2 regions of the Paenibacillus sp. FSL R5-0407 genome follow, and region 1 is predicted to be linked to the other one. Evidence: predicted binding sites of a transcription regulator. Region 1 holds the regulator's gene; the other holds the start of a gene.
What was found. Region 1 encodes LexA, which represses DNA repair genes until DNA is damaged. Its sites were predicted from a motif close to CGAACATATGTTCG; they were not measured.
Positions count from the first base shown of each region.

Region 2: dndB (DNA sulfur modification protein DndB) is a predicted target of LexA. The motif match lies at 1,654-1,667, and genes of this name have one in related genera.

Region 1 covers NZ_JBBPAX010000001.1:1,191,360-1,196,186, reverse strand. The annotation lists gene NYE70_RS05810 (VOC family protein) at 1-114, shown strand, start outside; gene NYE70_RS05805 (rhomboid family intramembrane serine protease) at 144-758, shown strand; gene NYE70_RS05800 (restriction endonuclease) at 841-1,572, shown strand; gene lexA (transcriptional repressor LexA) at 1,949-2,575, opposite strand; gene NYE70_RS05790 (LysM peptidoglycan-binding domain-containing protein) at 2,750-3,112, shown strand; gene NYE70_RS05785 (DUF896 domain-containing protein) at 3,261-3,434, shown strand; gene NYE70_RS05780 (hypothetical protein) at 3,488-4,024, shown strand; gene NYE70_RS05775 (HAD family hydrolase) at 4,082-4,827, shown strand, end outside.
Region 2 covers NZ_JBBPAX010000002.1:626,094-630,920, reverse strand. The annotation lists gene dndC (DNA phosphorothioation system sulfurtransferase DndC) at 1-505, opposite strand, end outside; gene dndB (DNA sulfur modification protein DndB) at 495-1,589, opposite strand; partial or broken gene NYE70_RS26040 (helix-turn-helix transcriptional regulator) at 1,783-1,971, opposite strand; gene NYE70_RS21960 (hypothetical protein) at 3,116-4,813, shown strand.

The DNA of each region.
Region 1 (4,827 bases):
GCGGGTTACTCAATCGAGTATGGACCGGCTGATGAGCCTTGGGGTGTCCGCAGGTTTTTTGTTAGAGATCCGTTTAATAAACTTGTAAATATTCTTACTCATAAACCTCGCTGAGAGTTCAGTGAAAGAGTGAGGGGTTAATAATGGAATTAACTTATGGAAAAACATTTAAAGAATTTAGATCGCTATATCCAATCACCTTCATTATTATTTCAGTAAACTCATTGCTGTTTATAGCTACCCTAGCTACGAACTTGAAATATGGAGATGCATTTGTACAGTCAATATTCGGAATAACAAATGAGAAGTATGAACCTTGGAGGTTTGTTACCTATGCCTTTATTCATAATGATGTTCAACATTTTTTAGGTAACAACTTATTTTTTTATTTAATGGCTCCTCCCATAGAGATCATTCTAGGTAGAAAAATGTTCATGATTTTTATGATGATAACTATTTTAATCACTCCGATTGGGGACTTTTTGTTTTTTTTAACTGAAAATCTGGTTGGATCATCTGGAATTGTTTTCGGGATAATGGCTATATACTATTACTTGTTTGTTATAAGAAGAGATTTGTTTAGTAAACAAACCATCATAATCATAGCAATTTGGTCTCTAATGGGTTGGGGAAATACATTTTTCATGAAACATGTTAGTGTTAGTGGGCATGTAACTGGTTTTATTTTTGGACTACTATTTTCTGTTTTAGTTTTGAATAAGCATGAGATCAATGAGAGAATGGGTAGGGAACTGTAAATGTTGTTCAAAAATTCTATAGAGGAAAAAAGTCCTAGTTATCGAATGTTGTAAATTATAACATTCGATGGAGGGAATACTAATGGCAAGGAGAAAGAGTAAGGCAAAACAGCAAGAAGAATTCATACAGGCACTATTAGTTCTGGTATTATTCATTTCAATTTTCGGAACTTATGGGCTGACTAAGTCGTTACAAGCGACAGTGATTATCACGATGTTGGCTTTTTCTATTTTCGTTGCAGTGCTTATAATGATTGGCATACAAAGAAAAGAGCGGCTAAAGAGTTCTGGTATTGCAGATATAGATAAAATGGAGGGCGTTCAGTTCGAAAGATATCTGGGCTATTTATTCCAAGCACAAGGATATAAATGTCTAGTTACTAAGGCAGTCGGTGATTTTGGTGCAGATCTTCTCCTTCAAAGAGATGGCAAGAAGATCGTTGTCCAAGCGAAAAGATACAACAAGAATGTCGGCATTAAGGCTGTGCAGGAGGCTCAAGCATCTATTGCGCATTATGGTGCTTCTGAAGCCTGGGTCGTAACTAACAGCGATTATACAAGTGCAGCCTATGAGTTAGCAAAGTCCAATAAGGTTCGTTTAATAAACCGGGATGCATTAGTTGAAATGATTCTCTCGTTGAATCCCGGGGCTTCACCGACACCAAAAGCGATTATTTCTGCAATTCCAGTTGATGAAATGACTTGTCCTAGGTGCGGCAATAAATTGCTCTTGAGAAATAGCTCAAAAGGTCAGTTCTACGGTTGCAGTAGCTTTCCTAAGTGCCGATTCAATAAGAAGAGTCAGGCTGGTTAGAATTCAATTTTTCTAAGCTTCTTGGAAATACATAATGCAATAAACAACCCATCATGCATAGATCATGGTGGGTTTTTCGATTTTCAGTTAGGTCTGCAAAACAAGGATTCTCAAAGACCCGAAATTTCATCCATGATTTTTGATTTTTCGGGCATTCTAAGGGCAAGGAGCTGATGGACATGGTACTTACCCTGAAAAAATACCACCGTCGCAGACTGTGGCTGAGGAAGCTGTGGCGGGGCGAACGTTCCGGAATGAACCGGCAGTTGCAAAATGATGATATGTGGCCTGTGTAAAGGAGTTAGAAATTTCAGAACTTAGTGCAAACAAAAGAGGCTGCCCATTATAGGGAAGCCTCTCTGCTTAATAGCAATAATTAGTGCAAATCACGGAATAGTCCGACAACCTTACCAAGAATGCTCACATGCTTCAGACGAATCGGTTCCATCGTAGGATTCTCCGGCTGTAAGCGGATGTGATCCTTCTCTTTGTAGAAGGTCTTAACGGTTGCTTCATCGTCTTCGGTCATGGCAACCACGATATCGCCGTTATTGGCTGTCTGTTGCTGCCTTACGATCACATAGTCTCCATTATGAATCCCGGCTTCGATCATGCTGTTTCCAATTACGGATAACATGAAAACTTCGCCATCTGCTGAATAATGATCCGGCAGCGGGAAATAATCCTCTATGTTCTCGGTGGCCGTAATCGGTACACCTGCAGTAACTTTGCCAACGACCGGAACGCGAGTCACGCTATGAGCGAACATTCCGATCGTATCGGAGTCATCCTGACCCAGAAGCTCGATGGCCCGAGGCTTGGTCGGGTCGCGGCGGATGAAGCCTTTCTTCTCAAGCCGGTCTAGATGGCCGTGTACCGTTGAGCTGGAAGCTAGTCCAACTGCTTCGCCGATTTCACGTACGGAAGGAGGATAGCCTTTCATTCGGACCTCGTTGCGGATAAATTCTAGTATTGCCTGTTGACGGCTGGACACCTTGGACATAACGATCATCAACCCCATTAGTAACGTTTGGAAAAATTATAACATAGAACTTCCGTTCGTACAAACATAAGTTCTAAATAAGAAGGGAACAATTGTTCGAAAAACTATTGAATCAAACAAGTGTTCGTGTTATATTGAAAACAAATATAAGAACATTTGTTTGGAGTGATGAATATGCTGAAATACAGTACATATCAAAGTATCTATGATAAACCTCAAGCGACCCGTTCCAATTGGGTTGATGGAATAAGAAGTTCGAGGCTGGGCAGAAGTATGGTTAAGATTGCTTTGTTGCTGATCGTATTAATGTTGACAGGGACAGGGGTTGTCTCGGCTTTTGCGGCGGCTTCCGATGGACATGACCGGACTGAATCATCTACGTTCGTGGTGAGACCCGGAGATACCTTGTGGGAAATTGCCGTTGATCATAAACCTCGCGGCAAAGACACCAGAGTTTATGTTGAAGCCATTAAACGGATTAACGGGTTAAACAGCAGCGGCATACAGGCGGGCGACACTCTAATTCTCCCAGATTAAGCATATAATTGCGTGAACTTTCCTTTATATATATGAATGTTTTACTAAGAGCTTGGTACAAGGGCAACTCGCCTTGACAAGCTCTTTTTATCATGTCAAAGTAAGAATTGTTGCCTTATGAAATATTTAAAGAAACAGGAGGGAAACCATGGATATAGATACATTGGTGAACCGTATTAATGAACTGGCACGTAAAGATAAAGCAGAGGGTTTGACCGAAGACGAGATGCTGGAAAGAGCCCAACTGCGCGAAACTTACTTGCAGAACATACGGAGAAATTTCCGCCAACAGCTCGAATCAATCGAAATCGTGGATAAGTAAAGCATGGCCGCCAGGCCTTGCATACATAACCATACATTTTAGGAGGAAAGATCATGGCTTCGTTTGACAGAAAGGTAGAAAGAAATCAGATTCGAATGAACAAAAAGGGGAAGGGTCCCAACCTGAATAATAACCGCGGAGGACAAAACTCCCGCAATGCATTGGGGTCGAAGGGTGAAGGTGATATTTTCAAGGGACGGAATCTGATCTTGCCTGCTGTCTTGGTACTGTTAGCTCTGCTGTATGCTGCGGTTGGCCTGGTTGGAAGCGCTTCGGAAGTAAATTCGGGATTGTTTTGGTTGACGATCGTGCTGTATCTCATTTTGGCTCTGGCTATTTTCCTTAGAAAGCCGTATTTGCGGATTAACAAGGAATGGCTCTATACCTCCAAGTTCAATCGGGATAAGATCTTGCAAGCGAGCAACATCAGCAAAATCAAAATTGATCGCAGCAAAGTGATGATCGTACCGAAAGGGAAAGAAAATAACTGGGTATTTTTGCGCGTTCGCAACCGTTTTGATACGGCAGCTATGGGTGATCGCTTGGAACAATATGCAAAAGTCCATCATGTAACGTTTGAACGGGAATAGAGACAGATAGCAGGTTTTTTATGAGGTGAATATATTCGGGGGAGAGTGTAAAGAGAAATGGCGATTAAAGCGGTATGTTTTGACCTGGACGATACTTTATTGTGGGATGAGCGAAGTGTGAGAGAAGCGTTTGAAGCGACTTGCCTCCGTGCTAAGGATGCTGCCGGAACCGATCCGGCTAAACTGCAGCAGGCGGTGCGTAAAGAAGCGCGTGAGCTTTATGAATCTTATGAAACCTTCCCGTTTACGAAAATGATCGGTATCAATCCTTTTGAGGGATTATGGGCGAATTTTACCGCCGGAGAACAGCCGGAATTTCGCCAGCTTGAACAGCTCGCTCCGGTATACCGTAAAGAATCCTGGAGACGCGGTTTATTAGCTCTGGGAGTAGACGACGATGTCTTGGCTGGAGAACTGGCGGAGCAGTTCGGCCGGGAACGGCGCTCGCGTCCGCATGTATATGAAGAAACCTTTACCATTTTGAACGAATTGAAGGGAAATGTGAAGCTGTTGCTCCTAACGAACGGTTGCCCGGCCCTTCAACAGGAGAAACTGGATGGAGTGCCTGAGCTCGCCGGTTATTTTGATGAGATCGTAATTTCCGGAGCATTCGGCAAAGGTAAACCCGACTCCACGATTTTCCGCCACGCTGTGGAACGTCTTGGCGTTGAGCCTGAGGATAGCCTTATGGTAGGGGATAAGCTGACTACCGATATTTGCGGCGGGATGAGCGTCGGAATGACGACAGTATGGGTCAATCGTGACGGGAAATCCCGTACGGATGAAATCGTCCCTGACTATGA
Region 2 (4,827 bases), on a different contig from region 1:
CTCGAGTAGAACTTTCGGAATCCCGGACCCCAAGAAGCATAACAACTTCACCAAATTGATCTACTTTTTCAAGAATGAATTTGTTAGCAGGTTCAATTTTTAGCCGGTCAGTGCACCATCTGAATTTTTGACGTGGAGTTGGATACCCTTTGCCAATAATAGAAGCCCAGAATGTTTGCTCAGCTTTTGGTCTTACTTTTTGAGTTTCAATAGGAAGTCCCATTTCAAGAGCTTTAGTCTGAATTCTTCCTAAGGTGCGGGTAATTTTATCAATAATAAGAGGAGTTTCAACTTGAGTATCCGAAGAAATCACATATACTTTCTTATTTAATTGATTAGGCGGAAGTTCGCTTAATGCCTGAAATACTATTTGAACCAGAGCAGTTGAGTCTTTACCTCCGCTGAAGCCAATTACCCAGGGACGATCATCGGCCAGATATACTTCTTTCACCAATTCTCTAGATTCATTAAATTTACTGCCAGTGTTAAAAATATTAAGTTCCAAGAGGAAAGACCTCCTTAAATTTATCTTCTGTTTTTTGTTCTTGTTCAGTAAGAGGGAGTCCAATTTTATTCTTTATCAGATTGGCTGTGAGTTGAACGGTCTGATTGTTCTTATTAATACGGCCTGTATGACTGTAGGCCCGACCTTGCCAATCTTGTTTATTATCCCTGTGCCATTCAATATGTGTTAATTTTTTAATATATTTCTGCCATTCATCCGGATGATAGAAATAAAGATAGTGACCTATAATACCTATAGCTTCTAAGAAAACACCGTGAGCAACTATAGAATTTGCCCGTAAATCTCTAGGTGATGTTTTCTTCTTCAGCACCTGTTGCCATTCATTAATAGTAGCACTTAAAAGAATCCAGAATTCATTTACGAACTCCTTTTCTTGCTCAGAGATCATCTCGCCTTTCCGCTTACCTAGTAGTCTGCAATTCATATTGAATATATGGTTTAATGCAAATAATTTAGGAGAATTCTTTGAAAGGTTTACCTTTTCCCGATCGGTGTATCGATCCAGCAAGGGAATCTCTGAAATTACTCCCTTTGTTATGAGAGACATTTGATCGCGATGATCGTAAAGTATACCGATAGAAGAAGTTGTGTTCACCGCATGTCGATTAAGATCGGAGAACATCTGCTGAGAACGTACAAGCCCTAAATCATGAAAAAAGACTACAGAAATGGTCTCATCACCAAGTTCTGGAGCAATCTTTAAAGCTTCTTCAATTGCTGCTCTTCTGTGCTGACCGTCATTAATTAGAAATTTTGAATCAAGTGAGATCGAGAGATATCCTATATCTTTAAGCTTGCTGGAATGTTCCTGAAAGACTAATTCCCCATCTACAGATGCCGTTAACGAAGAAAATATGTAGTCCTTTGGATTTTCAAGAATATAGTTGGTTATATCCGGAATTCTTGATTTATTCATAAGACGCTGAGCCCGGTGTTCAGCGGGAATCTCTTCTTCATCGAACAGGAATATCTTAGGGATCAGCCTGAGCGGGCACATCACGGTATAGAATTCTCTCCCTGCTTGAATTCCGCGGAGAGCGGGAAAACTATAACTAAAATTCATGATAGAGCATTCTCCTTTATTACGTACGTAATATTAATGAATGTAATTTGATTTTACTTCAATGCGAACGGATGTTCAATATTTATATTAGTAAATTGACGAAAAAGGGAGATAATAATCAAAATATCTAAAAGATAAAGGTGATAACACTTCCCAAGACATAGTGCATTATCTTAGATCACATCTCTGGAAGGGTCAGTGTCAGATCCCGTCCTTGTTCAAGCCATGTATAGTAGTATAGTAGGTGACGCTTACACCTGCTAGTACGGCGACCTCCTTGCGCCTTAAGCCAGGCGTCTTCCGATTCCTGCTCGGGAACTCACTCCAAGCCCACATCCTCCGGAGTAAGCCGCTCTCTGTGTGATTTGAGAAATATCCCCATCGCTTATGCCTTGCTGTTCGTAACATTCATGGATCGAACACCACCTTAAAGTTTGGTATTGCGCCTTTCATTGGATAACAAAAGAATAGCTAGAAATACGATAACAATTGTACGCTAACATTTCACTGTGTTATCAGCTTTCGCTCTAAGACGATAAGCTGAGCCGTACCACAATTAACAAGTTATTTACTAAAAAAATACTTCAAACTTATCACTTACTGACTGGTCGGCCGTACGTAGGGCATGTCCATAGATATTCATCGTTGTATTGATATTTCCGTGACCAAGCCATTATAGGCATAAAGATGACGAAGCCCATGAAAGGTTAATGATGCTCCGGTAGGTCGGCTTCCGTTCACTTCAACTCGATCACGATGAAAATGTGTGATGCGTGATTGTGGCACTGATGCAGTTAGGATAGAAGTTCAAATGTAAAACTAAAAATGGGCTAAGATATTACCATATCGATAAGCTTTTTCGAATTGAAACGTTAAAAGTAACAATTATTATTGCTAGAGTAGCGGAGCTTAGTTTGGAGTATGGTGAGTTCGTGGAAGATCCATATGGTGTAAAGAAAAGAAAATCGACCTCAGGTGTCTAGTAGATTCAGCTTACTTCTTGCATCGGGTAAGATAGATAAAAATGGGTGTACAGCAAATTGAAGTTTTTGGGGGGATCTACAAAATGAACTTTTAGAAGTGCTCCCCTATAATCGACTTAGTTAAGAGGCTAAAGATTTGCTGTGTATTTTAAGATGTAAATTTCTTGAAGAAACTATTTTATATAAGTATTCATACGGACATTCCGGTTTTGTATGTTCTCATGTTGCGGGAAAAATACTAAGTATCACTTATTTCGGGAGAATATTCAAAAATTACGAAAATCAAACTGCAAGGGAATATATGAACTCGAATGCCTTTTGACTCGCACCCCGAACATCAGCGAGCTTGCTGAGAAAACAACGGCTCTGTCACTCTCAGATCGATCCTGATGCGCTTTGGGGCGACTTTCGTTCCGTATCCAATTATGTATCATAGCTGTGGCTACGAATCCTCCTTAACCAGTGACACACCATTGCCGATAAGTAATAAAAGACGCAATTTAGTCTGCTATACATATCGTACTCAATGGAGGGAAACGAAGAATGAAAAGGATTTTTGGTTTGTTACTTGTTCTATTGCTGGTAACTCCGGCATTTGGCATCAAGACTTTTGCAAGTAATACAGTTAAGGCTGCGGTGACTGGAAGCAGCACCTATTTTGATGGGGAAGAAAAGAGCTCTAACGGCTTCAATATCGCGGGCAGCAATTACTTCAATTTGCGTGATCTGGCCCGGAATTTCTCGGGAACTCCAAGTCAATTCAATATTACCTGGAATCCGGGGAATCAAGCCATTGAAATCGAAACAGGGAAAGCTTATTCACCTGAGGGAACGGAGGACAGCATTTATTTTAGCCGAAGTAGAACATATACTGCTACGTTGTCCACCTCTAAAGTCATGGTAGACGGGGTGATGCAGTCCATTAAGGCCTACAACATTGAGGGGAACACTTACTTTCAATTAAGAGATTTGGCCGACAAAATCCCTTTCGAGCTATCGTATGACAGTCAGCAGAATCGGCTGGTCATGTTCTCAAGAACACCGGATAATGCTTACCGGGCGGCGGTATCCGGTGAAGTGGAGGGGAATGCCGAGTCTTCTTATTTTCCAAGATGGAAAAGTACGGTGTCATCTTATCTAGTAAATAACTCCGATGGCACAGTAAGTGTCGTGGAGGCTGGCAAACAGATTACGATAGATACATACAATGCTAAGTATGAGCTGGCGGCAACGCAAAAGATCGATTATGAGCTGCCGTTGTTTGGCGGTTTTTATAGCGGGGCTCAATATAATTATATCGCTTTTGGACAAGAGAACCGCGAAGAGAACGACAACAAGGAAGTAATCCGGATAGTCCGGTATGATAAAAGCTTCAAAAGAAAGGACAGCGTCTCTATAACTGGGGGACAGAGCTATACCGTTGAACCTTTTGATGCCGGGTCCGGAAGAATGGCCGAGTCAGGCGATACTCTGGTGTTCCATACTTCGCGTACAAGATACACAACGGAGGACAAGCTGAATCATCAATCCCAGCTCACTATTATCGTCAATACCTCAAATATGAAGGTAACCAACGATCTGGGGCGATTCCAGAAAAATCATGTCAGCCACTCGTTTGATCAATATGTATTGTTTGATGGTGGTTCGCAAGTGCTAGTGGATCATGGGGATGCCTATCCCCGTTCAGTAGTTCTTCATAAGGGCAACGGAATGAGTTACAACGAGGTGGATTTGCTTAAGATTCCAGGCAGAATCGGAGCGAATGCGACTGGGGTTTCTATTGGCGGGGTTGAGATGTCCTCAAGCAGCTATATTGCCGCGATGAATACGGTAGACCATTCCTTGGTTAGGGACTACACCTCGTATGAGATGGTAGGGCTGGAAAGGGACCAGCGGGATATCATACTGAGTGTGTTGCCTAAGAACAGTATTAATAATTCCTCCGTTCATACAGTTACACTGGCCAAATATGTCGGTACTGACCAGATCGCGTCGATTCCCAAGCTTATCCGTATTTCGGATGATCAAATGATGGTGCTGTGGCAGGAGTTCGATATGGAAAACCGTCCAGGTGATGTGAAATATGTGCTAATCGACGGAAATGGCAAAGCGACAGGTAATGTTCAGACCATCAAAAATTTTATGTTGTCTGAATGTAAACCGGTGGTCAGCGGAGGAAATGTGGTCTGGTACACCAACGGTAATGGAAGCCGGATGTTTTATACGATCCCTGTGAAGTGATCAGGAAGAGAGGG